Regions from separate parts of the Arthrobacter sp. BC5 genome, predicted to be linked through region 1. Evidence: predicted binding sites of a transcription regulator. Region 1 holds the regulator's gene; each other region holds the start of a gene.
What was found. Region 1 encodes LexA, which represses DNA repair genes until DNA is damaged. Its sites were predicted from a motif close to TCGAACANNTGTTCGA; they were not measured.
Positions count from the first base shown of each region.

Region 2: a site for LexA is predicted at 4,475-4,490, ahead of AC1MFI_RS08815 (DUF222 domain-containing protein). Genes of this name have one in related genera too.
Region 3: a site for LexA is predicted at 4,623-4,638, ahead of ruvA (Holliday junction branch migration protein RuvA). Genes of this name have one in related genera too.

Region 1 covers NZ_CM155273.1:3,588,216-3,598,587, forward strand. The annotation lists gene AC1MFI_RS16770 (SseB family protein) at 1-174, opposite strand, end outside; gene priA (bifunctional 1-(5-phosphoribosyl)-5-((5-phosphoribosylamino)methylideneamino)imidazole-4-carboxamide isomerase/phosphoribosylanthranilate isomerase PriA) at 171-929, opposite strand; gene AC1MFI_RS16780 (hypothetical protein) at 991-1,149, opposite strand; gene hisH (imidazole glycerol phosphate synthase subunit HisH) at 1,154-1,792, opposite strand; gene hisB (imidazoleglycerol-phosphate dehydratase HisB) at 1,789-2,406, opposite strand; gene AC1MFI_RS16795 (histidinol-phosphate transaminase) at 2,552-3,646, opposite strand; gene AC1MFI_RS16800 (LysM peptidoglycan-binding domain-containing protein) at 3,753-4,193, opposite strand; gene lexA (transcriptional repressor LexA) at 4,575-5,288, shown strand; gene AC1MFI_RS16810 (ATP-dependent DNA helicase) at 5,399-7,477, opposite strand; gene hflX (GTPase HflX) at 7,470-9,050, opposite strand; gene AC1MFI_RS16820 (class I SAM-dependent methyltransferase) at 9,171-9,779, shown strand; gene dapF (diaminopimelate epimerase) at 9,795-10,372, opposite strand, start outside.
Region 2 covers NZ_CM155273.1:1,894,500-1,904,871, forward strand. The annotation lists gene AC1MFI_RS08780 (ATP-dependent DNA ligase) at 1-321, shown strand, start outside; gene AC1MFI_RS08785 (pyridoxamine 5'-phosphate oxidase family protein) at 328-750, opposite strand; gene AC1MFI_RS08790 (DUF2797 domain-containing protein) at 942-1,889, shown strand; gene AC1MFI_RS08795 (hypothetical protein) at 1,924-2,154, shown strand; gene AC1MFI_RS08800 (FAS1-like dehydratase domain-containing protein) at 2,232-2,681, shown strand; gene AC1MFI_RS08805 (MaoC family dehydratase) at 2,684-3,124, shown strand; gene AC1MFI_RS08810 (UDP-N-acetylmuramate dehydrogenase) at 3,121-4,212, shown strand; gene AC1MFI_RS08815 (DUF222 domain-containing protein) at 4,503-6,272, shown strand; gene AC1MFI_RS08820 (hypothetical protein) at 6,579-7,007, opposite strand; gene asd (aspartate-semialdehyde dehydrogenase) at 7,575-8,714, opposite strand; gene AC1MFI_RS08830 (hypothetical protein) at 8,771-9,187, opposite strand; gene AC1MFI_RS08835 (hypothetical protein) at 9,189-9,851, opposite strand; gene AC1MFI_RS08840 (hypothetical protein) at 9,868-10,372, opposite strand, start outside.
Region 3 covers NZ_CM155273.1:3,265,346-3,275,717, reverse strand. The annotation lists gene AC1MFI_RS15415 (hypothetical protein) at 1-58, opposite strand, end outside; gene AC1MFI_RS15410 (type 1 glutamine amidotransferase) at 165-935, opposite strand; gene AC1MFI_RS15405 (MurT ligase domain-containing protein) at 935-2,206, opposite strand; gene pdxT (pyridoxal 5'-phosphate synthase glutaminase subunit PdxT) at 2,318-3,127, shown strand; gene AC1MFI_RS15395 (YebC/PmpR family DNA-binding transcriptional regulator) at 3,130-3,888, shown strand; gene ruvC (crossover junction endodeoxyribonuclease RuvC) at 3,937-4,509, shown strand; gene ruvA (Holliday junction branch migration protein RuvA) at 4,691-5,320, shown strand; gene ruvB (Holliday junction branch migration DNA helicase RuvB) at 5,317-6,432, shown strand; gene yajC (preprotein translocase subunit YajC) at 6,544-7,119, shown strand; gene secD (protein translocase subunit SecD) at 7,212-8,972, shown strand; gene secF (protein translocase subunit SecF) at 8,969-9,967, shown strand; gene AC1MFI_RS15360 (RelA/SpoT family protein) at 10,138-10,372, shown strand, end outside.

The DNA.
Region 1 (10,372 bases):
CCCCGCCACCGCCGCAGCGAGCCGCGCGTCGGCCGAGCCGTCGTCGTCGTCGAACGCGTGCAGCGGGTTGGCCGGACCGGTAAGGTCCCGGCCCGCCCATGGCCGGCCGGCGGAGTCGGTGGTGTTGCCCGCCAGCGCCGCTGCGATGTGCGCGGGCAGCTGCCTGGCGGTCACGCGTCCGCGGCGGGAAGTCCTGCCACATCCAGCGCCTGGGGCAGGGTGAAGGCTCCGGCATACAGGGCCTTGCCGACGATCGCGCCCTCGAGACCGCTCGGCACGAGTTCGCGGAGGGCTGCGATGTCGTCGAGGCTGGAGATGCCGCCCGAGGCGACGACGGGACGGGAGGTCCTGGCCAGGACCTCCCTGAGCAGCGCGAGGTTCGGGCCCTTGAGCGTGCCGTCCTTCGTCACGTCCGTGACGACGTAGCGCGCGCAGCCGGCGTCCTCGAGGCGCTGCAGCACTTCCCACAGGTCGCCGCCGTCCTCCGTCCACCCCCGTGCCGCGAGGGTGGTGCCGCGGACGTCGAGCCCGACGGCGACGGCGTCGCCGTACCGGGCGATGGCCAGCTCGGTCCATTCCGGATTCTCCAGCGCTGCCGTGCCGAGGTTCACCCTGGTTGCTCCGAGTTCGAGGGCAGCGTCCAGCGATGCGTCGTCGCGGATCCCCCCGGAGAGCTCGACCTTGATGTCGAGGTGCTTGACCACGCGCTCGAGCAGGTCCCTGTTGGAGCCCCGGCCGAATGCTGCATCAAGATCCACCAGGTGCACCCACTCCGCGCCGTCCTCCTGCCAGGCGAGGGCCGCGTCGAGCGGATCGCCGTAGCTGGTCTCGCTGCCCGCTTCCCCCTGCACGAGCCGGACGGCCTGTCCGTCGGCGACATCGACGGCGGGAAGGAGCTGGAGGGTGGGTGATTCGGAGAAGGGACTCATGGTCTGCTTTCTTGCGGGCGGCGGAGGCCGGGATGGCGGGGCGGTCGGGAGGGTGGTCCGGCTATCCGCCGGAGAACGTGAACAGGTACGCGGCGAAGAGCGACAGACCGGCCAGCACGAGGAAGGCGATCCACACCCAGCGCGGGACCTTCTGGCTGCGGAGCGAGAACGCCCCGCCGATCAGGAGGCCGGCGACGCCCATGAGGACGACACTCAGCATCGGCTCACCGGAGGCCCTCGATCCAGTTCCGCAGGAGCTGAGCTCCGGCATCGCCGGACTTCTCGGGGTGGAACTGCGTGGCGCTGAGGGGGCCGTTCTCCACCGCCGCGATGAACGGACCACCGTGATCGGACCAGGTGACCTGCGGGGGCTTCATCGCCGGTTGGGTGACATCGAAGGACCAGTCCTGGACGCCGTACGAGTGCACGAAGTAGAAGCGCTCGTCGCGGATCCCGTCGAAGAGCACCGTGTCCTCGGGCGGCTGGACGCTGTTCCAGCCCATGTGCGGCACGACCTCGGCCTTCAGCCGTTCGACCGTCCCCGGCCACTCGCCCATGCCCGGCGTGCGCACACCGTGCTCCACGCCCTCGTCGAACAGGACCTGCAGTCCGACGCAGATGCCCAGGACGGGACGACCGCCGGCCACGCGGCGTCCGATCATGCGGAGGGCGTCGACATCCTTGAGCCCCTTCATCACGGCGGCGAAGGCGCCGACGCCGGGCACGAGCAGGCCGTCGGCGTTCAGGACGTCAGCCGGCTTGGCGCTCAGCACCACCTCGGCGCCGACGTGTTCGAGCGCTCTCACCACGGAACGGACGTTGCCCGATCCGTAGTCCAGGACCGTGACGGTGCGCGGTGTCATAGTGCTCCCTTGGTGGACGGAATGCCGTCGACCCGCGGATCAGGCTCGACAGCGGCGCGCAGGGCCCGGGCAAGGGCCTTGAACTGGGCTTCGACGATGTGGTGCGGGTCCCGGCCCGCGATGACCGTGACGTGCAGGCAGATCTGGGCGTGCAGCGCCAGCGCCTCCAGCACGTGCCGGGTGAGGGATCCCGTGAAGTGGCCCCCGATGAGGTGGTACTCCTGCCCCGCGGGCTCGCCGCCGTGCACGAGGAACGGGCGCCCGGAGATGTCGACGACGGCGTTCGCGAGTGCCTCGTCCAGGGGAACCGTCGCCTCGCCGAAACGGCGGATGCCCGCCTTCGTTCCCAGCGCGAGGCGTAGCGCCTCGCCGATGGCGATGGCCGTGTCCTCGACGGTGTGGTGCACATCGATGTGTGTATCGCCCGAGGACCGGATGGTCAGGTCGATCAGCGAGTGCTTCGACAGCGCGGTGAGCATGTGGTCGTAGAACGGCACCGTGGTGTCGATCGAGGACACACCGGTTCCGTCGAGGTCGAGTTCCACGAGGACACTGGACTCGCTCGTGACGCGCTCGATGCGGGCCGTACGGCCGCGGGCGGCATCAACTGTCATTGCATTCCTTCTGTGCGCTGCCGGTCATCCGGGCGCGGTTCGACGTGGTGTCAGGCGGGCTGGAGGTGGTGCACGGCGCGGCGCCTCAGGCGTCGTGCGCTTCAATTCTAGGAGACGTTTCCAGAGGGCGGACCGTCCGCGGGAGCTAGAGCAGCTTCTCCAACGCGGAGAGGAACGCCGTCGTCTCCTCCTCTGTTCCCGCGGTCACCCGCAGGGAGCCCGGGATGCCGACGTCGCGGATGAGTACTCCCGCATCCAGCAGGCCCTCCCACACGCGGCGCGGATCCTCGAGTCCCGAGAAGAACACGAAGTTGGCGTCCGACGGCGCCGGTGAGAGGCCGAGGACCTCGAGTTCCCGCACGATGCGGTCCCGCTGCACCTTGATGGCCTCGACGTTCGAGAGCAGGGTGTCCGCGTGGGTCAGCGCTGCGTTGGCCGCCGCCTGGGTGATGGCGGAGAGGTGATACGGCAGGCGGACCAGCCGGAGGGCGTCCGTGACCTCCGGTGCGGCCGCAAGGTAGCCGATCCTCGCCCCGGCCAGGGCGAAGGCCTTGCTCATGGTGCGGGACACCAGCAGGCGGGGTCGGCCGGCCAGCAGCGTCAGGGCACTCGGCGTGTCCTTCTGCGCGAACTCTCCGTAGGCCTCGTCGACGATGATGATCGCGCGGGCGGCCTCTCCGGCCTCATAGGCGGCCTCGATGACATCGAGGCCGAGCGCCGTGCCGGTCGGGTTGTTGGGCGAGCAGAGGAACACCACGTTCGCGGCGGACTCGCGGACCGCACGGGCCGTTGCCCCGGGTGTCATGGCATAGGCTGCTCCCCGCTCCGCCGTGACATAGCGTGTTCCTGTTCCGCTGGCCAGCAGCGGGTACATGGAGTAGGTGGGCGGAAAGCCGATCGCCGTGCGCCCCGGCCCGCCGAAGGCCTGCAGGACCTGCTGCAACACTTCGTTCGAGCCATTCGCGGCCCACAGCTGATCCGCCGTCAGGCCGTGGCCGAGGTAGTCGGCGAGGTTCTTCCGCAGCTCGGTGAACTCGCGGTCCGGATAGCGGTTCAGGCCCTGGGTGGCAGCGGCAACCGCCTCGACGATGGCTGCGTGCACGTCGGCAGGAACGCCGTGCGTGTTCTCGTTCACGTTCAGCAGGATGGGCACATCCAGTTGCGGGGCACCATACGGGTGGAGCCCGACGAGGTCATCACGCAGGGGAAGGTTCGCAAGGGCGTCGACGGAGGATGGCACCCCTCCAGTTTAAGGGATGCGGACTTCAGCGGCTAATACCGGCGCCGGCCCCTGGCGGATCACGGGCCGAGCGGCGGATCGGCCCCGCGGCCGGCGCGCCTGTCGCCTAGCCCTCGGAGGGCACCGAGATACGCTGGCCGGCCTGGACGACGGAGGTGCCCAGGTTGTTGAGCTCGACCATCTCCGCCACGACGTCGCGCGGGTCCCGCTCCGGGGCGTACTGGACCGCGAGGTCCCACAGCGACTCCCCCGCGGCGATGTTCACCTCCAGCGTCTGCGAGGACGTCGGCGCGGACTCGCCCGCCTGCGCCTGCGATGTCAGGAATGCGCCGAGGAGGATCAGTGCTGCCACGCCCAGGGCGATCGGGAGACCGACCAGCAGCAGCCGGCCCCGCCGGGTGAGGGTCAGGGGGCGCTGGGTGCCCCGCTGCCCGTCGTCCGAAGGTACGGCGGCCTGCGGGAGGTCGCGGACGCTCCGAAGGTTCACCCTGGAACGGGCGGGCGTGAACGCCCGCAGCGCCGTGCTGCCGTGCAGTGCTTCAGCCATTGCGTATCCTCTTTCCCTTCGAACATCCGATGCGGGCCCGGGGCCTTTTTCGAACATACGTTCTATTTCGTGTCTGCCTATTTCTAGCACTGACGAACGACCGTTGTCGAGACTCGGTCGAACATATGTTTGATAACTGCCCCGGACTGTCCTAGCGTGAGCAGGAGAGTGCACCACCGGTGGAACCTGCTCCCAAGCGGCGGGCGAACCGTCGATGTACCCCAGACAACCACCCGCCACTGACATATCGGCTTCCGGCCCATCGGGAGCGGATCGGCGGACACGACGGGATCAGCGTCCCAGGCGAAAGGCACACCAGTGGCGGAACCAACCCCGGCAATCCGGCAGGAATCGAACACCGCCGCCGTTGCGGCCGATGCCGTGCCCATCTCTACGGGCCGCGGCCGTCCGCGCGGCCGTTCCGTGTCCAAAGGGCTGACCGCCCGCCAGCTGACGATCCTCGAGACGATCCAGCGCTCGATCGCCGACAAGGGGTATCCGCCCTCCATGCGTGAGATCGGTGACACCGTGGGGCTTGCGAGCCTGTCGAGCGTGACCCACCAGCTGTCGCAGCTCGAGCGGCTCGGATACCTTCGGCGCGATCCGAAGCGCCCCCGGGCCATGGAGGTACTGCTGCCGCTGACACTGGCCTCCGAGCAGTCCGCGGATACGCACGGTTCGTCGCCGGCCCGGAAGCCGGCGGAGCACCAGATCGCCGTCGACACCGCCCTGGTGCCGCTCGTGGGACGGATCGCCGCAGGCGGGCCCATCCTCGCGGACCAGGTCGTCGAGGACGTCATGCCCCTGCCACGGCAGCTCGTGGGCCACGGTGAGCTGTTCATGCTGAGGGTCTCGGGGGATTCCATGGTGGATGCCGCGATCTGCGACGGTGACTGGGTCGTCGTCCGCAAGCAGCAGAGTGCGCAGAACGGCGACATCGTGGCGGCGCTGCTCGATGACGAGGCGACCGTCAAGACCTTCCGGCAGCGCGACGGCCACACCTGGCTCCTGCCGCAGAACACCCGCTACGAGCCGATCCTCGGCGACCACGCCAGCATCATGGGCAAGGTCGTCTCGGTGATGCGCGCCCTGTAGCGCATACCGGTCCGACGGCCTGGCAGCCGATCCGGGCGACGGCCCTCTCGGCCGCGCCGCCCGGGGATCGCGACGCGCCCGGCGGATTCCCTGCCCGCCGGGCGGACGCGTCAGCGTCCCGAGAGCCGCTCGAGGATGCCCGTGACCGTGGCGCGGTCCGTCGTCGCCCAGAAGGGCGGGAGCGCGGCCCTGAGGAACCCGCCGTACCGGGCGTTGGCGAGCCGGCTGTCCAGGACGGCCACCACGCCCCTGTCCCCCGCCGCGCGGATGAGGCGACCAGCGCCCTGCGCCAGTCTCACCGCAGCATGCGTCGCCGAGACGCTCATGAATCCGTTGCCGCCGTTGCGGGCCACAGCCCTGGTCCGCGCCGTCATCAGTGGATCGTCCGGCCGCGGGAAGGGGATGCGGTCGATGACCACGAGCCGGCAGGACGAGCCGGGCACGTCCACCCCCTGCCACAGTGACATGGTGCCGAACAGGCACGTGTCCGGCTCCTCCGCGAACCGGGTCACGAGCGCGCTGAGGGACGAGTCCCCCTGGCACAGGATCTCGAAGTCGACCTTCGGGCGCAGCGCCTCCGCCGCCTCCTCGGCGGCCCGCTTCGACGAGAACAGTCCGAGCGCTCCCCCGCGGGAGGCCGTGAGCAGGGTCAGGAGCTCCGCCAGCTGCGCGTCGGACGTGCCCCGCTCGGGCTTCGGAAGGTCCTTCGCCACGTACAGGACCCCCTGCCGGGGGTAGTCGAACGGACTTCCCACGTCGACCCCGGTCCACGCGGGGGCGCCGGGACCACTGAGGCCCAGGGATCCCGCAACCGGTCCGAACTCGGAGCCGATGGCGAGCGTCGCCGAGGTCAGGATCACGGTGTGGTCCTCGAACAGTCCTTCCCGCAGGCGCCCGGCGACCGAGAGCGGTGCCACGTTCAGCGTCGCGGGCGAGCTCTCGTCCGGCTGTTCGTACCCCGCGCCGGGCGTGAAGGTACTGGGGCGCGAGGCCCAGACCACCTCGTTCAGCTCCGTGGCTGCCAGGATCCGCTCCGCGAGCTCGAAGACCAGGGCCACGCGGGACCGGGCGACCTGCCGGCCGCCGTCGACGTCGGCCTCGGACTTGCCCTCCGTCTTCGTGTCGGAGAGCGCAGCGCGCGCCGCGTCACGGACCTGCGCCAGCGCCTGCTCGACGTCGTCCGGCAGGCCGCCCGGCAGCAGTCCGGAGGACAGGAGTTCGGACGCCGACTCGAAGGCCGCCGCGGCGGTATCGAGGGCCGCGGTGCCGATGGAGGCGTGACGCCGCAGCGCCGTGGCCGCGGCGCTCACCATCGAGGCCGACAGCTGACCCGACACGGCCCCCGTGACGCGGTCGTGGAGTTCGTGCGCCTCGTCGATGACGACCACGTCGTACGCCGGCAGCACGGCGAGGCCCTCGAAGGCACTGATCGCGAGCATCGCGTGGTTGGTGATGATGATGTCCGCGTCCGCGGCGGCGGCGCGCGCCCTCTCGCTGAAGCACTCCTGGGCCACGGGGCAGCGGGCAGCACCGAGGCATTCCATGCTGGACACGGACACCTGGCGCCACGCGCGGTCGCTCACGCCCGGGACGAGGTCGTCCCGGTCGCCTGTCGTCGTCTCCTCCGCCCACTCCCGGAGCCGCACCACCTCCCGGCCGAGCGCCGATGCGGGGGCACCGCCCGACGCGGGTGCCGGATGCGGTGCAGCGTCCTCACCGAGGCTGAAGAGGGTGTCGGGGGCGTCCTCCTCGGGGAAGCCACCTCCGGTCTTGTGGAGGCAGACGTAGTTCGAGCGGCCCTTGAGGAGCGCGACGTCGACAGGCCGTGCCAGCGCGGGCCGGACGGCATCGAGGAGGCGCGGCAGGTCCCGGCCGACGATCTGAGCCTGCAGCGCGAGTGTCGCGGTCGAGACGACCGACGGGCGGTCGCTGTCCATGGCGTGGGCGATCAGGGGCACCAGGTACGCGAGGGACTTGCCGGTTCCCGTACCGGCCTGGACGAGGAGGTGGTCGCCCGAGCGGATGGCCTCGCTGACCTGGCGCACCATCTCGTGCTGGCCGGCGCGCATCTCCCCACCCATCGCCCCCACGGCGGCGTCGAGCAGGTCGAGGGCCTGCCGGGCCTTTGCGGAGCGGTGCGCCGCGTCCGGCGCCGCGACGGCGGCACCGGACCTCGGGCTGTCAGTCATTGCGTACGTACGGCTCCAGCTCGGCTGCCAGGCCCTCCCGGACCATCACTTCGAGGCGCGTCCCGTCGTCGACATGCTCCATGCCGAGAATCTCCACGTCCTCCTCATGGAGGCGGCTGAGGACCTCGCCCCGCTCGTAGGGCACCAGGATGTCCAGCTTCACTCCGGGGCGCGGGATGTTCGTGCTGATCAGCTGGCGGAGTTCGGTCAGCCCCGCTCCCGTGCGGGCGGAGACGACGACCGACCGGGGCTCGCGCTGCCTCAGGCGCTCGATGACGAAAGGATCGGCGGCGTCGGCCTTGTTCAGCACGATGATCTCGGGCACCTTGCGTGCGTCCACCTCGGTAAGCACCGTGCGTACCGCCGCGATCTGTCCCTCCGGATCCGGATGGGACGCGTCGACGACGTGCAGGATCAGGTCGGAGTCGGCCACTTCCTCCAGCGTCGACCGGAACGCCTCGACCAGCTGGGTGGGCAGGGAGCGGACGAATCCGACCGTGTCCGCCAGCGTGTAGCCGATCCCGTCCGGTGTCTCGGCCTTGCGGACCGTCGGATCGAGGGTGGCGAACAGGGCGTTCTCGACGAGCACGCCGGCATCCGTGAGCCGGTTCAGCAGGGAGGACTTGCCGGCGTTCGTGTAGCCGGCGATGGCGACCGAGGGCACCTGGTTACGCCGTCGGTTGGACCGCTTGGTCTCACGCGCGGGCTTCATGCCGGCGATCTCGCGGCGCAGTTTGGCCATGCGGGTACGGATCTTGCGCCGGTCGAGCTCGATCTTCGTCTCACCCGGACCACGGGAACCCATACCGGCTCCGGCGCTGCCGACCTGGCCACCGGCCTGGCGTGACATGGACTCGCCCCAGCCCCTCAGGCGCGGGAGCAGGTACTCGAGCTGTGCGAGTTCGACCTGGGCCTTGCCCTCACGGCTCTTGGCATGCTGGGCGAAGATGTCGAGGATCAGGGCCGTGCGGTCGATGACCTTGACCTTGACGATGTCCTCCAGCCCGCGGCGCTGGGACGGTGACAGCTCGCTGTCGACGATCACCGTGTCCGCGCCGGTCGCCTGGACGATCCCCTTGAGCTCCTGGGCCTTGCCCGAGCCGAGGAACGTCGCGGGGTCCGGCTTGAGTCGGCGCTGGACGATACCGTCGAGCACCTCGGAGCCGGCGGTCTCAGCGAGGGCTGCCAGTTCCTGGAGCGAGTTCTCGGCGTCCTGCGCGGTTCCTTCGCTCCACAGGCCGGCGAGGACGACCCGCTCCAGCCTCAGCTGCCGGTATTCGACCTCGGTGACGTCCTCGAGCTCGGTGGACAGTCCGGCGACACGGCGGAGCGCGCGGCGCTCGGACAGGTCCTGCTGGTCGCCGTCCGACCCGGATGGCTCCTCGTCCTGCGACAGCGCGAGGGCCCGGGACCGCCAGGTCCTGTCGATCGGTGCGGAGGTCTCCTCCGGCTTCGTCCCGTTCTTCGCCTTCGCCACGGCAGCTTCGTCGCTGGCGAGGATCCGGTCGATGACGGCTTGGATCTCCTCCGGGCCCATGTCGGCTCCGGCGGAATGCCCGTTGTTCGTGGTCATAGTCTCCCTCAGTGGATGTCGGTCAATTCTACGGCCGACCACGAACGCGGTGCGGCGTATTCTCCCAGCGCGAAAACCGCCTTGCCCGGGTGCTTCGCAGGTGCCACTAGGCTTTCCTCCATGGATCCACAGCACTATTTCAGCGCCCAGCCGGCAGGACCGGACACCCGCCGGCCACTCTCCGTCGTCCTGGCCGGCGCATCCAGGGATCTCGTGACGTCGTCCGGACTGTTCAGTCCCGACGGCGTCGACAAGGGTACGGCGATCCTCCTCGACACCGTCCCCCCTCCCGAGGGGCAGCGCCTGCTGGACATCGGCTGTGGCTGGGGGCCGATCGCCCTCACGATGGCGCTGCGGTCCCCCGGTGCCGAGGTGTACGCCGTCGACGTGAACGAGCGGTGCATCGCGCTGACGACCGAGAACGCGGCGCGGCTGGGGCTGGGCAACGTCACCGCCGGTCTCCCCGACGCCGTCGACGAGGACCTCGAGTTCGACACCATCTGGTCGAATCCGCCCATCCGCATCGGCAAGCAGGAACTGCATGCCCTGTTGCTCCGCTGGCTGCCACGACTCGCCCCGGGTGGACGCGCGTGGCTCGTGGTGCAGAAGAACCTGGGGGCCGACTCGCTGCAGCGCTGGCTCGCGGAGGAACTGCCGGAGGGCTTCGGCGTCCGGCGGGCGGAGACCTCCAAGTCGTTCCGCGTCCTCGAGGTGCACCGGGCCGGCTGAGCCGGGGCCGTCCCGTCAGACCGCGGGCAGCAGCACGCCGTCCGCCACGAGGACGGCGGGCCCGCTGAGCTGCACGTGCTCGCGGCCCTCGGGTCCGTCGAAGAAGGTCACTCCGACCACGCCACCGGGAACGGTCACGCGCCACCGGGAGGGCGCGTCCCGGCCCGCCCAGAATCTCGTGGCCGCGGCCGCGGCACACGCCCCGGTACCGCAGGACTGCGTCTCCCCGACTCCCCGTTCGTGCACGCGCATCGTGAGGCGCCCGACGCCGTCGTCCCCCACGAGCGGTTCCGACGGGACCACGAGTTCGACGTTGGTTCCCGCTGGTGGCACCGGCTGGACGGCCGGTGCGCGGTGCAGCTCCGTCCGTTCGAGTTCGGCGTGCTCGGCAAGCGCGACGACGGTGTGCGGATTACCCATGCTCACGGACAGCGCAGGGCGGTCGACGTCGAGGCCCCCGATGGCGACGAGGGAATCCATCCCACGCGCTACGGCGGCCTCCGGGAAGATGAACTCCCAGGGCCCCATGTCGACGGCGTAGCCGTCACCGGACCGGGTCACGCGCTTCACACCTGCGCGCGTACCGATGGCCA
Region 2 (10,372 bases), 1.7 Mb from region 1:
TCCGACAAGCGCAGGCTCGAACTCGTGGACGAACTGGATGCCGATGTGATGCGCAACGACGACGGCGATGCCGAACTCGGTGCGACCGACCGCAACCGCTTCGCCTCGGCCAGGGACGTGTCCTACATCCGGCTGCACCCACGCCGCGTGGTCGAGGTGCGGTACGACCAGATGGAGGGCGACCGCTTCCGCCACACCGTCCAGTTCGAACGGTGGAGGCCGGACCGCGAGCCGCAGTCCTGCACCTTCGACCAGCTCGACATCCCGGCGGCGTACGACCTCAGCCGCGTGCTGGCGGGCGGCGCAGGCCCTCCCACCTGACCACCGTCAGTAGCGTTCCGGCTCTTCGCCCAACTCGAAGTGGCGGCCGTGGATGTGTGTTGGCGTGATCTGGACGTACGTGTATTTCCGCGTCGGGATCCAGGGGGTGAGCGGTAGCTTGTCCGCCTCGTCCACCTCGGACTGCGACACGATCACCCTCGCCGTGCCCTTGAGCACCACGCTCCAGGCCTCGTCATCGGTCACCTCGTCCACCTCGAAGGCGACCCGCTCGTTCACCGTCAGTTCGGCCAGCTTCGTGCCCGGATTCGTCCGCATGAACAGCGACCCGTCGTGCGCCACGAAGTTGATCGGATAGATGTCCGGCTCGCCCAGCACGCTCATGGCGAGGCGCCCGTACCGACAGCGTTTCAGCACGTCCCACGACTCGTCGTCGGACAGGACTGTCCCGGGTCGTTCGTCACTTTCCATGGCGGTGTCCTCCTGGTCGTCAGGCGTCCGGCCTCTCGGTGGAACGCGGAGTGGTGCGAACCAGTGTGCCGGACGTCCACGGCCGGCAACAGGGTCCGGCGACCCTGAATGCGCGGAGGGGCCGACGCGGGCGGACCCCCTTCGGTGCCGTCCCAGCCCGCCGTCGTCGTCGGTGCCCCTACGCTGGACGGGTGGGACCCACCTATCTCTGCAGCGGCGTGACCTGGCACGCCTCGGGACCTGCCCTGTCCTTGCGGGCGGTTCCGGCGCCGCACGGACCCGAAGGCCCCGGCCGGGAGGGCGAGGGGCGGCACGACGTCCTGCTCGCGCCCGGTACGAGGCTCGCCTTCGAGGTCACGGCGGAGGGGAAGTACTGCCTCGGCTTTCATCGGGTCCACGGACGCGAGGACCGCACGTGGGCGCCGTGCGCCGATCAGTCGCCGGCGGAACGCGGCTACCAGTGCGCGCGGTGCTTCGCCCAGGACGACGTGCGCTTCATGCATGACATCCACCGATCCGGCATAGCCCCCGCAGGGCTGAAGCGCTACCTCGACCAGCCCCACTGGCTGTACGTCGCGACCTTCGCAGACGGCTCGACCAAGGTGGGCACGGCCTCGCACCCCAGGAAGCGGGCACGGCTCGTGGAGCAGGGCGCGGTGGCGGCCCAGTTCGTCGCGCTCGCCGAGGACGGGCGGGTGGTCCGGATCCTGGAGGACGAGGTGACCCGCACCGTCGGCCTGCAGCAGGCCGTGAGATCCGCGACGAAGGCGGCGTCCCTGTGCACGCCGCTGCCCCCGGCGCAGCTCGAGCACATCAACGACGGCTTCGCGCTGGCGGTCCGGGGACTGCTCGGGGGCGGGCTCGGGATCGACGGCTTCGAGGTGGTGCACGAGGAGTTCGAGCCGCCGCCGTCGACCTCCGCCGTCCTCGGGCACAGCGGTCTGCAGCCCTACCCGGAGTTCCTCGGGGTCGGCCGGCACGGATTCAGTCTCCGCGCCGTCCTCGGCCCGTCGGCCCTGGTCACGATCGACGGCACGGACCTCGTCTTCGTCGCCGATCTCGCGCAGCTCAAGGGTCGGCGGCTGCGGTTCGGCGACTTCAGCACTCCCGTCCCGACCGTCCAGGAAGCACTCTTCTGATTCACCGCCCCGCGGCCGGCAGTAGAATCGAACCATGCTGAATACGCCCTGGGAGACCGGCTCGGATCTCTACCGCAAGCTGGTGGTCTCCGCACTCGTGACCACGGCGATCGGCATCCTCGTCGCGGTGGTCGGTGCCGCCACCGACCAGCGTTCCCTCGTCCTCACCGGCATCCCGATCATCGTGGTCGGCATGGTGTGCCACCTCGCGGGCCTGGTCGTCCGCTCGCGCGACGTCCGACGCCGCGTGAAGGACAGGCGCTGAGCCTCGCGCAGTTCCTCGCCGCTCGACACCGCACGCGATCCATCGCCTACTCCCACGCCGCTTCCACCGGAGGATCCATGACCATCGACCCAGACCTGCAGGGGCGCAGCTACCTCGCAGGAGAGACCTATTCCGTGGGCCGGGAGGCCATCCGCGACTTCGCCCGCGCCGTGAAGGCCACGCACCCGGCGCACTTCGACGTCGATGCCGCCGTTTCCCTCGGCCATGCCGACCTCGTGGCCCCGCCGACCTTCGCCATCATCGTCGCCCAGCGTGCCGACGCCCGGTTGATCAGCGACCCGAGTGCCGGTATCGACTTCACCCGGGTGGTCCACGCCGACCAGCGCTTCATCCACCACCGCCCCATCATCGCCGGGGACCAGCTCGTCGCCGAACTGCACGTGGACTCCGTGCGGGCCATGGGCGGGGGAGCGATGATCACCACGCGCGCCGAGATCTCGACCGTCGACGGCGTGCCGACGGCCACGTCGACGTCGTCCATCCTCGTACGCGGAGAGGACCAGTAGCCATGGCAGTATCGCTTTCCACCCTCGAGGTGGGCCGGCAGATCGGCTCCACCACCATCGGCATCACACGCCAGGACCTCGTGCGCTATGCCGGTGCCTCGGGTGACCTCAACCCCATCCACTGGAACCAGTCGTTCGCGGAGGGCGTCGGTCTCCCCGGCGTCATCGCCCACGGGATGTTCACCATGGGGGCCGCCGTCCAGCTCGTGACCGACTGGGCCGGCGACCCGGCCGCCGTCGTCGACTACCAGACGCGCTTCACCAAGCCCGTGGTCGTCCAGGACACGACGGCGCAGCCGGGCGAGCCCGGAGCGGTCGTGGAGGTCACCGGGGTGGTCGGTGCGATCGACACCGGGCGATCGACGGCGCGTATCGACCTCACGGTCACGTTCGCAGGGCAGAAGGTCCTCGTGAAGGCGCAGGCCGTGGTGAAGCTGCCATGACGGCCCCCCTGACCGGTACGCGTCTCGCGGACCTCACCACGGCGCGCGTGGGAGGACCCGCACGCACGCTCGTGGAGGCCTCGACCGAACAGGAGATCGTCGAGGCGGTCCGCGCCGCCGATGCCGCTGGTGAGCCGCTGCTGATCCTCAGCGGGGGATCCAACCTGCTGATCGGGGACGACGGCTTCGAGGGGACCGTCGTCCACATCACCTCGACGGGTTTCACGGTCGACGACGACGACGCCACGTGCGGTGGCGTCATGGTCAAGGTGCAGGCCGGCCAGGACTGGGACGAGCTCGTCAGGTACACGGTGATGCATGCGTTCTCGGGCCTCGAGGCACTCTCGGGCATCCCCGGTTCCACGGGCGCCACACCCGTCCAGAACGTAGGTGCGTACGGCTCGGACGTGTCCCGGACCATCGCCACGGTGCGGACGTACGACCGAGAGACGGACAGCATCAGGAGCTTCACCAATTTCGAACTGAAGTTCGGCTACCGGGACTCCCTCCTCAAGCGCACCACCGTCGACGGATCCCCGCGCTATGTGGTGCTCTCGGTCGAGTTCCAGCTGGGGCTGGGGCGCATGAGCACGCCGATACAGTACGTGGAGCTCGCGCGGGCACTCGGGATCGACGTGGGGGCGCGGGCATATGTGAACGACGTGCGCCGCGAGGTGCTGAAGCTGCGGGCCGGCAAGGGCATGGTGCTCGACGCCCCCGATCCGGACACCTGGAGCACAGGATCCTTCTTCACCAACCCCATCGTCGCCCAGGAGGTGGCGGAGGGCCTGCCGGAGGACGCTCCCCGGTACCCGTCCGGGACGGAGGGTCGGGTGAAGCTCAGCGCGGCCTGGCTGATCGAACACGCCGGTTTCTCCAAGGGCTTCGGCCTCGGAGACGACGACGGCCGGGCTGCGGCGGGCGGGCGTGCGTCCCTCTCGACCAAGCACACCCTCGCGGTCACCAACAGGGGAGGCGCTTCGGCGTCGGACCTGCTGGCGGTTGCCCGGCTGGTGCGCGACGGCGTGGAACGGTCCTTCGGCATCCGCCTGGAACCCGAGCCGCTGCTCATCAACTGCAAGCTCTGAGCTTTTTCCCCGGGTCCCACCAATCGGCGCTTCCGAGCCTGCAGGACCTGTTGACCTGATTCCCTGCCGAGGGGCCTGTCCTGCAGGGGGCCCGTCCTTCAGGGGGCTGCCCTAGCCGAGGCTGTCGGGCGGGGACAGGGGCGCCATGAGGCCGTGCCTGGCGGGTTCGGCCGGGCTGCGGTTTCGAGGGAGTCCCCGTGGGCGTGGGTATGTGGATAGGGGTGTTGTCCTGTCCTCCACAATGCCCTGTCTCCCTCGTGGTTAGTACACATGTTCGATAAAATCGGGGTATGGTCATCGCCCCGCTCGAGCGCTTCACGCAGACCTCCAGTGCCCTGGACGCGGTGGGCGCGGCGTGCGCTGCCCTCACCGAGTGCGTCCGGGACGTGGGCGGGCACCACCGGATGCTGTCCGGACAGGAAGCGCTGCAGGTCATCGTCGATGTCGAACAGGCCTCGAGGATCGTGGACCATCTGCAGGTCCTTGCCGCCCGCCTGGCCCAGGAACACCACTCCGGAGCAGGGCCCGCACCCCGCGTCACCGCCTCCTCGGACACCGCCTCCTCGGACACTGCCTCCTCGGACACGGCCTCCTCAAACACCAGCGCTATGTCCTTGGGTGCCGGGTCTTCGGGGTTGGCGGGGCGGGCTGGGGATGGAGTCGGGGATTGTGCGGAATTCCTGCGGGCGACCCTGGGCATCAGTCGGAGCGAGGCGAAACGGCGGCTGGGTCTTGCTGAGGCGCTGCTCCCCGGGCCGTCCCCGACCGGTGCGGCGATCCCGGCCCGGCTGGAGACCCTGGGTGCGGCCATGGAGGGGTGCCTGATCAGCGGTCGGGCCGCGACGATCATCGCCCAGGCCCTGGCGCGGGTGCACTCCTTCGCGACCCCGGAGCAGACCGAATCGATGGAGGACCACCTCACCCGGCAGGCCGTGGAGTCCGACGAGGACATCCTCCGGGTCCTGACCCGACGCTGGGAGGGAGTGCTGGACCAGGACGGACAGGAACCCACGGACAAAGTGCTCCACGCACGGCAGGGAGTCTTCCTCAAGGGCCGCCGCCACGGACTGCACGTCCTGGAGATCGGCGCGACCGACGAACAGTTCGAACACCTCACCACCGTCATGAACGCCACCGCCAACCCCCGCACCCTCCCACCCCACCCCAACACCACCAGTGCCACCAGTGCCACCAGGTCGGAACCAGCGACAGTCGACGCATCGGACCCGGCATCGGGTGCAGCATCGGACCCAGGCTCAGGATCGGACCCGGCATCGGGTGCAGTCGCGGGTGCTGGTTCGGGTCGGCTTCTTGGTGCGGGCGGGGCCACGAGGGCTCAGGCGTTGCTCGAGGGACTCGTCGCGGCCTGCAGGATCGCCCTCAGCACGCAGGGTCTTCCCGCCACCGGCGGCCACCGGCCCCAGGTGATGGTGACCATCGACTACAAGGACCTCACCGAGGACCTCACCGGTCGGACCCTCCGGCCGGGCCAGCGCCCGGGAGACGCGGTCTTCGCCGGGCAGGTCAGCGCCAGGACCATCCGGAAACTGGCCTGCGACGCGGACATCATCCCCGTCGTCCTCGGCGGCGCCGGACAGGTCCTGGACGTCGGACGGACCCGACGCCTCTTCCCCCCGCACCTGCGCCGGGCACTGGTCGCCAGGGACAAGGGCTGCGCCTTCCCGGACTGCACCATCCCGGCGCCCTGGTGCGAAGCCCACCACATGACCCCCTGGTCCCGGGGCGGCACCACCAGCATCGGCAACGGTGTCCTCTTGTGCTCACGACACCACCACCTCATCCACCAGGGCACCTGGACCGTCGAACCCCGCCACGGCATCCCCCGGTTCCACGCACCCGGACACCCAGGCCGGGCCGGCCAACCACGCATCAACACCTACCGGCAGACCGGACGAACCGTCCACCCCCCAACACCCCGCCAGCACCAGTACCAGTACCAACCACAAGTACCCCACGACCAGCTACACCAGCAGCTACCCCACGACCACCCCAGACCGCCAACCACCCACCCCGCCGGAACACAGCAGTCCCGGGTATGACACGCCAGAACACGCCAGAACAGGCCAGAACGGGACAGGACACACCAGCCCCTCCCGGAACCACCGCGTGAAAAGCTCCGGCCCGCCTTCATCGCCCCGGCCAGAACAGGTCGACCCCTTTGAGCACCGCCCAGCCCGCACCACGACAGGTCTCGCACCATGACACGTCTCGCACCACGACAGGTCGCGCAGGACGACGGGCCCCACCTTGCACGGCCACGCGCGGTCCACCCGGCCCCGGACACCGTCTACCGGACAGCCCCGTCTTCACTCACCTACCTGTGCCAACGTCCCGGCGCAGTCCTCCTAGAGTGCGACGGAGCGCCGTGCCTGCTCAGCGGCGGCGCGCGTGAGGACGACGTCGCCCCAGCTGTCCTCGCGCTGCACGAGCCGCCGCGAGCACAGCCACTGCGCCAGGCGGGAGGCCACGCTGATCTGGGCAAGACGGTCGTGGAAGTCGGGAAGGAGATGGGGGGCTGCAAGGAAGTCCGGCAGGGCATGCAGCAGCTCCCGGGCACCCATCACCTGAACGAAGGGCTCTGCCGTGCCGAACTGTCGCTCCAGCTCGAGCAACGCGCGGTCAGCGGTCGCGAGACGGGTGACGGCGACATGCTCAAGGTAGTCCCGGAGGTGGCACTGCACCCGCTCGTAGCGCAGGAGGCTCTCCGGGTGCCGCACGTGGCCGCTGCACGCAAAGAAGCGCTTGAGGATGGTGTCTGCGTTCACGGGGTCCATGCGCACATCCTTCCGCCGGGCACCGACCTTTTGTCCGCCGTGCGGCGAGTCAGGACGTGCCGACGGAAGGCCCGGAATACTGGCCGCGTCGGATGGTCGTCCGACTGCACGTGGCCGGCCCGGCTCGCTGGTGGGATGGTCGTGGGCGAGGAGGACGGGAATGGCGGAACAGGGGAGTGGAAGGGCGGAGCACGGACGTCGTCATCCTGGACGTCAACACGGCAGTGGCAGGGGCGACCGGTACGGCATGCATGACGTCGTCGGCACCGGGCGTTCGAGTCCTACCCCGAGAACCCGCTGCAGTCCGAGGACGCTCTGCGCGCGGACCATGCGCCAGTCCCTGGAGCGCGTGCTCTCGACCAGCCGGCGCGACAGCTTGCACATCCACCGCTACGACATCCCGACCCCGAGCAACCCGGGTCGGTACCGGTGCGGAAGAGCGGTGAGGCGTTCCTGCGCCTCGATCAGATGTCCAACGGCAGCAGCGTGCGGCCCCGCGATGTCGTCATCGCCTTGATCTACCAGGTGGCCGCGCAGAGTGCCGCGCCCGCTGGCAGCGGTGGAGGCCTAGAGGTTCCCCGTTGCGATCATCAGCATCCGGCGCAGCGGCTCGGCCGCACCCCACAGCAGCTGGTCGCCCACCGTGAAGGCGCTGATGTAGTCGGGGCCCATCTCGAGCTTGCGGATACGTCCCACCGGGATGTCCAGTGAGCCCGTGGCAGCGACCGGCGTCAGGCCCGCCAGGGTGTCGGTCTTCGTGTTCGGGATGACCCGGACCCACTCGTTGTCCGCCGCGATGATCGACTCGATCTCACTCACGGGGAGGTCCTGCGTGAGCTTCAGGGTCAGCGCCTGCGAGTGCGAACGCATGGCACCCACACGGACGCACAAACCGTCGAAGGGGATGCGGCTGCCGGTGCCGAGGATCTTGTTCGTCTCCGCTCCGGCCTTCCACTCCTCCTTGGACTGGCCGTTCCCGAGGTCACTGTCGATCCAGGGAATCACCGAGCCGGCGAGAGGTACCCCGAACTGGCTCGCCTCGAGGCTCGGGTGCCGCTGCTTCGCGAGGATGGCCCGGTCGATGTCGAGGATCGCCGAGGCCGGGTCCTCGAGGTTCATGGCGACCGTGCCGTGAAGCGCACCGAACTGGTTGAGGAGTTCCCGCATGTGCCGGGCGCCGCCACCGGAGGCCGCCTGGTAGGTCATCGACGTGCCCCACTCCACCAGCCCGTTGCGGAAGAGCCCGCCGAGGCCCATGAGCATGCAGGAGACGGTGCAGTTGCCGCCGATGAAGTCGCGGACGCCGTTCGCGAGCCCGGCGTCGATCGCGGACCGGTTGACGGGGTCGAGCACGATGATGCTGTCCTGCTCCATGCGCAGCGTGGACGCAGCGTCGAGCCAGAGGCCGGCCCAGCCGGCGTCGCGCAGCTTGGGGTAGACCTCGGCGGTGTAGTCCCCGCCCTGCGCCGTCACGATGATCGGCAACTTGGCGAGCGTCTCGACGTCGTACGCGTCCTGGAGCGTGCCGGCGCCTTCGGCGAACGACGGCGCGGCACCGCCGGCGGCCGACGTCGAGAAGAAGACGGGGTTGATGCGCGCGAAATCGCCCTCGTCCTGGAGCCGCTGCATGAGGACCGAGCCGACCATCCCGCGCCAACCGACGATTCCGACGGACGGCAGGGCTGAGCTATCAGGTGCTGAAGTCATGCCGTCCAGTCTAGGCGGCGGCGCTCCAGCCGCTCATCTTTATGACCCGGCCCGGCCTAATAGGGCGATCGCGACGGTGTCGGCAACCCGCGTTCCCTGCGCAGTCGGTCGGCGCGGATCTCGATCAGCATGTACCGCGTGAACAGCGCGGTCACGCCGAGGAACAGAAGGGGGATGACCCAGACGAAAGCCGGCGGATCCGGTATGTCCCTGAAGTAGAGGGACGCGATCAGGCCGACGGTGCCGAGAGTCACGAGAGACGCGAGACACACGAAGACCACGTAACCGCGGGCCGTCGTGAGCTTCGGTCCGATGCCCACCCGCCCGTTGCCGTACTCCTCCGGCAGGTAACTGACCAGTTCGCCGTCCTGGGCGCGGGACAGCCGTCGGATCTGCCCGGTCTCACGCACGAGACGTTCGTGTTCGGCCGTCGTCGCGTCGTCCCGTCGCCGGCGAGCAGCGTCGTACACCACGTCAGTCTCCTCGGACGGACGACAGCTCGGCCAGCAGGGCGTCGTCGTCGAGCCCGGCGCGCTGCTCGATCTCGTCGATCCCCCCGTACGTGTAGCCGATGGTCCAGCCCGTCGCGTCCTTCCTCACCAGCAACCGGCCCTTCTCGGGTGTCTCCCGGCGGTAGACGCTGGCACCGCCTCCCGCCGTGGATCCGAGATGGGCGGAAACCATCGCGAGGAGAGCCTGCGCTCCTGTCAGCGCGGGATCCTGCGCCATGGCGAACCAGCAGAAGTAGGCGCGGGGCTGCAGCAGGATCGAGATGTCCGACGATTCGACCTGCAGGACGCTGTCGCCGGATTCACCCGGCGTGAGCAATGCGACGTCGACACGTCGCTCGGCCTCCGAGAGAGCGGTGAGCACGGCGGCGACAGCGCCGCCGACGATCAGCTCACGCTCCTCACCCACCGTCGCCAGACCGTGCGCGACGAGCGATGACGCGCCCGCCCGGAGCACCTCGCCGTCTGCTGCCTCCGAGGTCATGCGGAGCGCTGCGGCGCTCGCCGTCGATATCGGTCCTGGTCGCATCGCCAGGAGTGCGGCCAGCTCGGCGTAGCCGAAGCCGATGGCGTCGGGTGCCGCGGGGGATGGGCCGGCGCCCGCGCGGTCAGGGATCGTGTCCGTCATGTTCCTGTCCTTGCTCTCAGAATCCGAAGAAGTCACCGACGGCCTCTGCGCCGTCGGACAGTGTGTCACCGACTGCGTCGGCAGCATCTGCGACGACACCGGCCGCTGCTGTGGCGCCGTCGGCGATGGCACCACCGACGGCGTTCACGGTGTGATGGACGATGGGTACGTTGTCGTACAGGGCGAGCGCCCCGCTGGCCACCATGGCTGCCGTGCCTACGGGCGGAGGCGCGAACGACAGGCCGCCGAGGACCGCCTTGGCGCCGGAATAGAAGGCACCACCGTAATCGCCGTCGGAGAGGTCCATACCCATGTCGACGACGTCGACGGCTATGCCGATGCCGCCCAGGGTATTGCCCAGGATCTGGAAGTTCCGGAAGGCAGCTGTACCCTCGGCGAGCCCCGCTGCCACGTGGAAGTTGCCGTCGAAGAGGTCCGAGGATGCGTTGAACACGCCGCTGAAGGCGTCGGAACTCCTCAGGGATGCGAAGGCTGCATCCGTCCATGGTCCTCCCAGTGCC
Region 3 (10,372 bases), 320 kb from region 1:
CACCGGACACGACATCGGGCCAGACGGATGGACGGGCAGGATCGGCAGGGGAGGTCATGGTTCCAGCCTAGGAAGCGGTCCGCCGGCGCACATCCGCCGTCGTGCTGATCCGGGCGTCCTCCCGCGGGGTGATGCGTACCGCTCAGCTGCCCGTGCGGTCCCTCCTACCGCGGCCTGGCGGCGGCGTGCTGCCGGGCGAGCTCGGCCAGGGAATCGTCCACGCCGTCGTCCTCGAAAGCGCCGAACCTCCGCTCCGCAGCGGTACGCAGCAGGAAATCGGCGATCGCGGGGTTCTTGGGCAGCAGCGAACCGTGGAGGTAGCTCGCCACGATGTTCCTGTACCGGGCGCCCTCGTGCTTCTCCTCGGCGTTGTTCCCCGCTCCCTTGACCACGGTCGCCAGGGGCTTCAGCCCGTCGCCGAGGAAGGTCTGGCCGCTGTGGTTCTCGTAGCCGTGGATCTCGCCGAACTCGTCACTGATGGCCACGACGTTGCCGATCAGCCGTTCCGTCCCGCCGCGCGTCTCGAGGTCCAGCGCACCGATGCCGGGGATGACAGTGCCGTCATGCGTGCGGAAGACGTTGCCGAAAAGCTGGTACAGCCCGCAGATGAGCAGCATCGGGGTGCCGTCCTCCGCGAGTTCGCGGAGCCTGGGGGCGATCGACTGGAGGTCGTCCTGGATGACCACCTGCCCGCTGTCCTGGCCGCCGCCGCCCACGATCAGATCGACGTCGTCCGGGAACGGGTCCCCGGCGTTGTGCTCCAGGATCTCGGCGCCGTAGCCGCGCCAGGCGAGGCGCTGCTTGAGGACCAGGACGTTCCCGTAGTCGCCGTAGATGTTCATCTCGCGCGGATACAGCTGCAGGATGCGCAGGGACCCCTTGGACGGATCGGCGGGGGCTTCGGTCAGGGCACTGGCGGATGGGGCGTCACTCATCAGGAGACCACCTCGACCTTCGTGATCTTGGAGAGCTCGCGACGGACCGCGAGCATGGCTGTGTAGGTGCAGAAGATGCGCTTGGGCCGTCCTGCCGAGCCTCCGACGAACTGCCCGAGCGCGTCCGCGATGTCGGGTTCGACCGTGCCCACGCGGACGTCGTCGTACTTCAGCCGGAGCGCCATGTCGTACGCGCGGACACCGCTGACGACGTCCACGCCGCCGAGGCCGAGCGAATCGAAGTCCACGTCCCAGAGCCAGGACATGTCGCGTCCGTCGGCGTAGTTGTCGTTGATGGCGATCATCGTCGCGCAGCCGGCCGGGTCGAAGGACTTCAGGCCCAGCCGGAAACCGCTGGGATTCTTCACCAGCACGAGTTCGAGGGCCTGGCCGTCGACGACGAGGCTCTCGCCGCGTCCGAAGGCGGGTTCCACGGCGGCCAGCGAGGAGAAGAGCCTGCCGGGGTCCGCCGTCCCGCCGAGGACGGCACGGGCCGCCGCGAGGGCGGCCGCGGCGTTGAAGATGTTGTACACACCCCGCAGGCGGAGATCGGTGCGGGTCCTTGTCCCGTCCACCTCGAACTCGGCCGAGTTGCCGTCCACCGAACGGAGGACGACGTCGGCCGGCAGCGCGGACGCCGGCTCGGCGCCCGCTGCCCCGCGCAGTTCGTCGTCGTTCGGGAACGTACTCCGGAGCGATGCGTCGAGGCCGAAGTAGACGACATCGGCAGCGGTGATCGACGGCGCGAGTCCGGCGACCCGGGGATCCTCCCGGTTGAGGACGACGGTCCCGGTGGTGGCGAGGGCGATGCGTTCGAGGAGGCGCGTCGTCGCGTCGATCTCGCCGAAGCGGTCGAGCTGGTCGCGCAGCACGTTCAGGAGCAGGGAATACCGTGGGGGCACGAGCTTCACGAAGTGCACGGCGTGCGCCTCGTCGAGTTCGAGGACGGCGACGTCCGCCTTCAGCCGGCCGCGCAGGTCGACCTCGCCCAGCAGCGCGGCGGCGACACCGCGCGTGAAGTTGCTGCCCGTGCGGTTCGTGAAGACTGTCAGGCCCTGGCCCTCGAGCAGTTCCACGACCATCTTCGTGGTGGTCGTCTTGCCATTGGTCCCGCTGACGACGACGACGCCGTGGGGGAGGGCGGAGAGCGCCCGGCCCATGAAGCCGGGGTCGAGGCGCTCGACCACGAGGCCCGGGAACGCGGAGCCGCCGCCGCGCAGGCGGGAGGCGAAGCGCACGGCCTTACCCACGAGGACTGGAAGGGGATTCATGCCTCCACAGTATCGCTGGCGCGCCCTCCTGCCCTGTATCCGGCGGGGAGGTGCTGCTCACGCCTGCCGTGCGACACCGGGAACGGGGCCCGAACGGCCTAGAATCGGGGGATGACCTCCCCCTCCTTCCCGGCTCCGCTGCCGACGCCCGAGGCTCCGGGCCCGGGCGGACCCGTCGTGTCCGTTCCCGGCCACGCAGCCGGTGCGACGACGACGGCGACTCCCGCGCACGCGCGCCGCGAGGTCGTCGTCGGCGTGCTGGCCGTGCAGGGCGACGTCCGCGAGCATGTCGCCACGATCGAGTCCCTCGGCGGGCGCGCCGTGCCGGTCCGGCGCGCGTCCGAACTCGCCGCGGTCGACGGCCTGATCCTTCCCGGTGGCGAATCGACCACGATCGACAAGCTGACGCGCAGCTTCGGCCTGGCCGGGCCGCTGCGCGAACTGATCAGGGGCGGCCTCCCCGTCTACGGCTCCTGCGCCGGGATGATCCTGCTGTCCGACGTCATCGCGGACCCCTCGACCGACCGGCAGGGGAACCCGCAGCAGACGTTCGGCGGGCTCGACATGGTGGTGAGGCGCAACGCCTTCGGACGCCAGCGCGAGTCCTTCGAGGCGGACCTCTCCTTCGCGGGCCTCGCGACGACGGGCGAGGCCGCGGGAGACGATCCGGTCCGCGCGGTCTTCATCCGCGCACCGTGGGTCGAGAAGGTGGGCGAGGGGGTCGAGGTCCTGGCGCAGGTGCCCGCGGCCGAGACGCCGCAGGCCGGCCCGTCCGAGGGTGCGGATGCCGACTTGGAGCCGGTCGCTAGAATTGTCGCAGTGCGTTCCAGGAACCTGCTGGCCACGAGTTTCCACCCGGAAGTCACGGGTGAGCGGCGGGTCCACGAACTGTTTATTCGGATGATCAGAGGAGAAGCGTAAGCATGTCGGGGCACTCTAAGTGGGCAACAACCAAGCACAAGAAGGCCGCGATCGACGCCAAGCGCGCGAAGTCCTTCGCCAAGCTGATCAAGAACATCGAGGTCGCCGCGCGGGCCGGTGGCGCCGACGTCGCCGGTAACCCCGGTCTGGAGCTCGCCGTCTCGAAGGCGAAGAAGACCTCCGTGCCCATCGACAACATCAACCGGGCGGTCAAGCGCGGCGCGGGCCTGCTCGGGGAGGCCGTCGACTACCAGACCATCATGTACGAGGCCCGCGGACCCCAGGGCTCGGCCCTGCTGATCGAGTGCCTCACGGACAACAAGAACCGCGCTGCGTCCGAAGTGCGCCTCGGGATCAGCCGCAACGGCGGGACCATCGCCGATCCCGGTTCGGTGGCGTACCTGTTCGCGCGGAAGGGCGTGGTCACCCTGCCGAAGAACGGGCTCACCGAGGACGAACTGCTCATGTCCGTCCTCGATGCCGGCGCGGACGAGGTCAAGGAATCGGCCGACACCTTCGAGATCATCTCCGAGCCGCAGGATCTCCGGGCCGTGGTGGCGGCGCTCGATGAGAGCGGCATCGAGTACGAGACCGACGAGGTCGAGTTCGTGCCGTCCATGCAGGTGGACCTCGACGCCGAGGGCGGCCGCAAGTTCCTCAAGCTCGTGGACGCCCTGGAGGAGCTCGACGACGTCCAGAACGTCTACTCGAACGCCAACCTCTCGGACGACGTCCTGGGCGAGCTCGAGAACGACGACTGACATCGCACCGCTCCACGCCCTCGTCGCCGGCCCGGAACGGGTAGCACCGTGACCTACCGCGTGATGGGCGTCGATCCGGGACTGACGCGCTGCGGGCTCGCCGTCGTCGACATCGAGCCGAACCGGCGCTCGACGCTCGTCGCCGTCGGCGTGGTCGGGACGGAGGCGGGCAGGAGCCTCGACGAGCGGCTCCTGGTCATCTCGGAGGCCGTCGACTCGTGGCTGGACCTGCACAGACCGCAGGCCCTCGCCGTCGAGCGCGTGTTCAGCGGGACCAACATCAGTACCGTCATGGGAACCGCGCAGGCGTCCGGGGTCGTCATCGTGGCCGCCGCGCGCCGTGGCATCCCAGTAGCGCTCCACACGCCGACCGAGGTCAAGGCCGCCGTCACGGGCAACGGGCAGGCGGACAAGGTCGCGGTCACGAAGATGGTCACGAAGATCCTGCGCCTGGAGACGGCGCCTCGACCCGCCGACGCCGCCGACGCCCTGGCCCTCGCGATCACCCATGCCTGGCGCAGGGGAGTGGGACTGCAGGGAGCGGCCGCTGCCGCAGGCGGCTCCGTCACGCCGGCCCAGCGGATCTGGGCCGAGGCCGAGGCCCGTGCCCGACGCCGGTAGCGCCGGGCACGGGTGATGGCGAGGTCCTCCGCACGCCGCGCCGACCGGTCACGCCGGGCCGTTCGCGGTGTGGCGCCTCGCTCCTGACCGAGGGAGCCGGTACCGTTGATCAATAGAACGTATGTTCGACACCGGGTGACCGCCCGGTCGTCCCTTCCCGCACGTGCCCTTGGAGCCCTTCATGATCAGTTCACTGCGCGGAACAGTGACCCACGTGGGCCTGCACTCCGCCGTTATCGACGTCAACGGCTTCGGCATGCAGGTGCAGGCGACGCCGCAGACCCTCGCCGGCCTCCGGCTGGGCGAGCAGGCAACGGTCGCCACCGCCATGATCGTCCGTGAGGACTCCATGACGCTCTTCGGGTTCGAGGACGCGGACCAGCGCGAGGTCTTCGAGACCCTCCTGGCGGTCAGCGGGGTGGGCCCCCGCCTGGCCCTCGCGGTCCTGGCCGTCCACGCGCCCGACGCCATCCGCGTCGCGGCGTCCTCGGGGGACGACAAGGCCTTCAGCAAGGTGCCCGGCATCGGACCGAAGGGTGCGCGCCGGATCGTGCTGGAGCTCGCCGGGAAGCTCGTGCCGCTCGAGGCGAAGCCGGGTGTGTCGAAGCAGACCTGGCAGGGCCAGGTACTCACGGCGATGATGGGCCTCGGCTGGTCCGAGAAGGACGCCGGCGCGGCCATCGACGCCGCTGTGGCCGAGGCGCCCGAGGTCGCCGCCACGGGCGACGTCGGCCAGATCCTCAAGCTCACGCTGCGCCGGCTCGGCCAGGACGGCGCCCGCAGCTCGGCCCGCACGAGGGTCGGATCATGACGGACGGGCAGCCCGAGGAGGCGCCGCTCGTCGCCCCGTCCGCCGATCCCGAGGACCGTGCGGTGGAAGCAGCCCTCCGGCCGAAGAACCTCGACGACTTCGTGGGCCAGAAGCGTGTGCGGCGGCAACTGTCGCTCGTGCTGGAGGCCTCTCGGCTGCGCGGACGCAGTGCCGACCACGTCCTGCTGTCCGGTCCTCCGGGCCTCGGGAAGACGACGCTGGCCATGATCATCGCGGCGGAGATGAACGCGCCGCTGCGCATCACGTCCGGCCCCGCCATCCAGCACGCCGGTGACCTCGCGGCGATCCTCTCCTCCCTGACCGAGGGCGAGGTGCTGTTCCTCGACGAGATCCACCGCATGTCCCGGCCCGCCGAGGAGATGCTCTACATGGCGATGGAGGACTTCCGCGTCGACATCATCGTCGGCAAGGGCCCCGGCGCCACCGCGATCCCCCTGGAACTGCCGCCCTTCACGCTGGTCGGAGCGACGACGCGCGCGGGCCTGCTGCCCGGTCCGCTGCGGGACCGGTTCGGGTTCACCGGACACCTCGAGTTCTATTCCACCGGGGAGCTCGAACTGGTGCTCCGCCGCTCGGCCATGCTCATGGACATGAAGGTCAACTCTGCCGCCTTCGCCGAGATCGCCGGCCGCTCACGCGGCACCCCCCGTATCGCCAACCGATTGCTGCGGCGCGTCCGGGACTGGGCGCTCGTGCACGGAATCGACCTCATCGACGCCCGGTCCGCGAGTGCGGCCCTCGACATGTACGAGGTGGACGCCCGCGGCCTCGACCGGCTGGACCGTTCCGTGCTCACCGCACTCATCACCAAGTTCAACGGCGGGCCCGTCGGTCTGTCCACGCTGGCGATCGCCGTCGGGGAGGAACCGGAGACCGTCGAGACCGTCGCCGAGCCCTACCTGGTCCGCGAGGGCATGCTCGGGCGGACCCCGCGCGGAAGGATCGCGACGGCGGCGGCGTGGAAGCACCTCGGCATCGAGATGCCCCAGAACGTCGCCGCGGCCATGCCCGAGGACCTCTTCTCCGTGGCACCCGAGGACCTGCTGGGCGCCGAAGCGGGCCTTGACAGCTGGGCGCAGCCGGACTCCTGACGCGGGAACGCCCAGCTTTCCCCTTTACACTGGAGTCTTCCGATGTGTGCCGGGGCACAGTCCTGCCGCCCACATCCAGTCCCAGCCCCATTCCCAGGAACGGAATTTCCAGTGCTTGCACATGTAGTCGCCCAGCCCGCGTCCGGAGAAGCTCCGGGCTTCGATATCTTCTCCCTCCTTCTGCCGCTGGCGCTGGCCTTCCTGATCTTCACCATGTTCCGGCGGCAGCGGAAGGCGCAGCAGCAGGTGAAGGAGATGCGGACGAACATGGAACCGGGCACCGAGGTCATGACGCAGTTCGGACTCTTCGGGACGATCGTCTCGATCGACCAGGAGAACAACAAGGCAGTGCTCGAACTGTCGCCCGGCAACCTGGCGACCGTCCACACGCAGGCCCTCTCCAAGGTCATCCAGCAGGAACCCGTCGTCGCCGCTGATACCGAGGACGACGCCGCTACGCGCCTGGACGCCGACGCCCACCACGGCACCACGGTGCCGGACGACGTCTCCTCCATCGACGGCGCCGACCGCACTCCCGCCGCAGGGTCCACCGCGGCGGGATCCTCGAGCACCACCTCGGGCGTCGAGAGCCCGGAAGAGACCCTGGAGCGGCTGAACCGGGAGGCGTCGCGGGAAAACCGCGACGCGCGCGGCTCCCACGACCCCAAAGCGAACCCGGAGAACTAGCATTCCGTAGGGCGCTGCCGCTCGGCCGAGCCCTACGATCCGCCCGCACCCGGGCAGCGCACCTGAACAGCCATTGAATAAGGACACCCACCATGCCTCGTACCGGTCCCGGGACGGCAGCCAAGCGGACACTAGTCTGGCTGGGCGCATTGACAGCACTGCTCGCGATCCTGCTGGGGGCGGGCTCCTACTGGAGCACCGCGAGCTGGAGCCCCCGGTTGGCCCTCGACCTCGAGGGCGGAACCCAGATGATCCTGGCTCCCAGGGTCCAGGGCGGCAGCGAGATCACCCCCGAACAGCTCGACCAGGCCGTGGAGATCATCCGCCAGCGCGTCGACGGCTCCGGTGTCGCCGAAGCCGAGATCAACACGCAGTCGGGCCAGAACGTCATCGTCTCGCTGCCCGGTACGCCGGACGCGCAGACGCGTGACCTCATCCAGGCCTCGGCGCAGATGGAATTCCGTCCGGTCCTCGCCGGCGGGCCCGGCCAGGCAGCCGCGGCGACCACCCCGACACCGGAGGACCAGCTGCCGAAGCCGGCCGCCGAGCCGCAGGACGCCAGCGATCCGAACTGGATCACGCCCGAGCTGTACAAGCAGTTCGAAGCCCTGGACTGCCTCGATCCGGCTGCTCTCGAGCCTGCCGAGGAACCTGCACCGGCCGACCAGCCGATGGTCGCCTGTGAGCCCGACACGCAGGGCAAGTACATCCTCGGACCCGTCGAGGTCCCGGGTACGGACATCTCGACGGCGAGCTACGGGCTGCAGCGCAGCCCGCAGGGCCAGGCGCTGAACACCTGGGCCGTCAACATCGACTTCAACGACGAGGGCACCGAGACTTTCCGCGAGGTGACCGAGCGCCTCTACGCGATCGGGACCGGCGATCCTCGCAACCAGTTCGCCATCGTGCTGGACGGCAGGATCGTCTCGGCGCCGACCACGAACGCGGTCATCGCCGACGGCAACCCCCAGATCAGCGGCAACTTCACGGAGGAGTCGGCCGCGGCGCTGTCGGAGCAGCTGAAGTACGGTGCGCTGCCGATCAGCTTCGAGATCCAGAGCGAGCAGCAGATCTCGGCGACCCTCGGTGCGGACCAGCTGCGGCTCGGCCTGATCGCCGGGCTCATCGGGCTCCTGCTGGTCGCCGTGTACTCGATGTTCCAGTACCGCCTGCTGGGCCTGGTGACGATCGCCTCGCTGGTGGTCGCCGGGATCCTGACCTACCTCGCCATCTGCATCCTCGGCTGGACGGAGAACTACCGCCTCTCGCTCGCGGGCGTGGCAGGCCTCATCGTCGCCATCGGCCAGACGGCGGACTCGTTCATCGTCTACTTCGAACGCATCCGCGATGAACTGCGTGACGGGCGCGGCCTCATCTCGGCCGTGGAGAACGGCTGGCGCCGCGCCAAGCGCACCGTGCTCGCCTCCAAGGCCGTGAACCTCCTGGCCGCACTCGTCCTCTACTTCGTCGCCGTCGGCAACGTCCGGGGCTTCGCGTTCACGCTCGGCCTGACCGCCATCGCCGACCTCGTGGTCGTCTTCCTGTTCACGCACCCCGTGCTCAGGCTGCTGGCGAAGACGAAGTTCTTCGGCGAAGGCCATCCGTGGTCCGGGCTCGACCCGAGCCGTCTCGGCGGCATTCCGCTCTACCGCGGAGCCGGAAGACTGCGCGAGCCGGTCGAGAAGCCCGTTGCCATCACGCGGGCCAAGAACAAGGGCGCGACGGCGGAAGCCGAGCGGCGTCTGACCATCGCCGAGCGCCGCCGCGCGGAGCAGCAGAAGGCCCTCGCCGGGCGCACCGGTTCCTCCGCCGTAGGGCGCGCCGGTTCTTCCGAGAAGGAGAACAACGAATGAGCCGCACAAGCTTTGCCACGTTCGGCAACGAGCTGTACTCGGGGAAGCGCTCCTACCCCTTCGTCCAGAAGCGGAACCTCTGGTTCCTCATCGCGGGCATCGCCCTCCTGGTCTCGATCATCATCCCGGTGGTCAAGGGCGGCTTTAACCTCGGTATCGACTTCCGCGGCGGATCGGAGTTCACGGTCTCCGCCACCGAGAACACGGATGTGGCGATCGGCGAGGCGGCAGTGACCGACGTCGTGCCCGACGCCGTTCCGCGGGTCACCAACATCGCCGGCGACACCATGCGCGTGCAGACGGAGCGGTTGTCGGACGACCAGACACTCAACGTGCGTGACAACCTCATCAGCGGGTACGGAGTGGGCGAGGACCAGGTGACCTCGAGCTTCGTCGGGCCGACGTGGGGGGAGGACGTGAGCCGTCAGGCCCTGATCGGGTTCGGTGTGTTCGTCCTCCTGGCCGCGATCCTGATGGCCATCTACTTCCGTACCTGGAAGATGTCCCTCGCGGCGATGGCCGCGCTCGTCGTCGTCATGGTGGTCACCGCAGGTTTGTACTCGCTCAGCGGATTCGAGGTCACGCCGTCGGCGATCATCGGATTCCTGACGATCCTCAGCTACGCGCTGTACGACACCGTGGTGGTCTTCGACAAGATCCGTGAGAATACGGCGGACATCACCACCACGACCAGGCGGACGTTCGCGGAGCAGGTGAACCTCGCCGTGAACCAGACGCTCGTGCGGTCGATCAACACGTCGGTGGTGGCGATCCTGCCGGTCGCCTCGATCCTGTTCATCGGTGCGTTCCTGCTCGGAGCGGGCACGCTGCAGGATCTCTCGCTGGCCCTGTTCATCGGCATCATCCTGGGCACCCTCGGCACCATCTTCATCGCCGCGCCTTTGTATGCGGCGCTGCGGCTCAATGAGCCGGACCTGAAGAAGCAGGAGAAGAAGGTCCTGGACCGGCGAGCGCTCGAAGCGGCGTCCGCCTGACAGCCGGGTCCGTCCGGCGCGAGGACACCGGCGCCGCCCTTCAGCCGCAGGAAGCCCTCCGGGCCTCCTGCGGCTGAGCTGTTCGCGGCGCGGCTAGAATTGGAGTTGTCGCGCTACCTGTGGCATCTTGAATCCTTTCGGGTTCCGGGATCGAGATTGAGGGACTGTACATGGCTGAAGCGGTGAATCCCGCGGTACGGACCGGGGACGACCAGGGTGCCGAGGCGCCGGGCGCGTCCCGTCCGTTCACCGGCGGTGCGCCGCGGCCGGCTCCGTCCCGCGGACTCGTGCAACCTGCTTCGCCGACCTCCGCGCCGTCGGCGACGAGCGCCGACCAGGTGGCCCCCGGACGGCGCGGCCGGACGCGGGCCCGTATCGCCCGCCTCACGGGCCGTGGCTCATCCG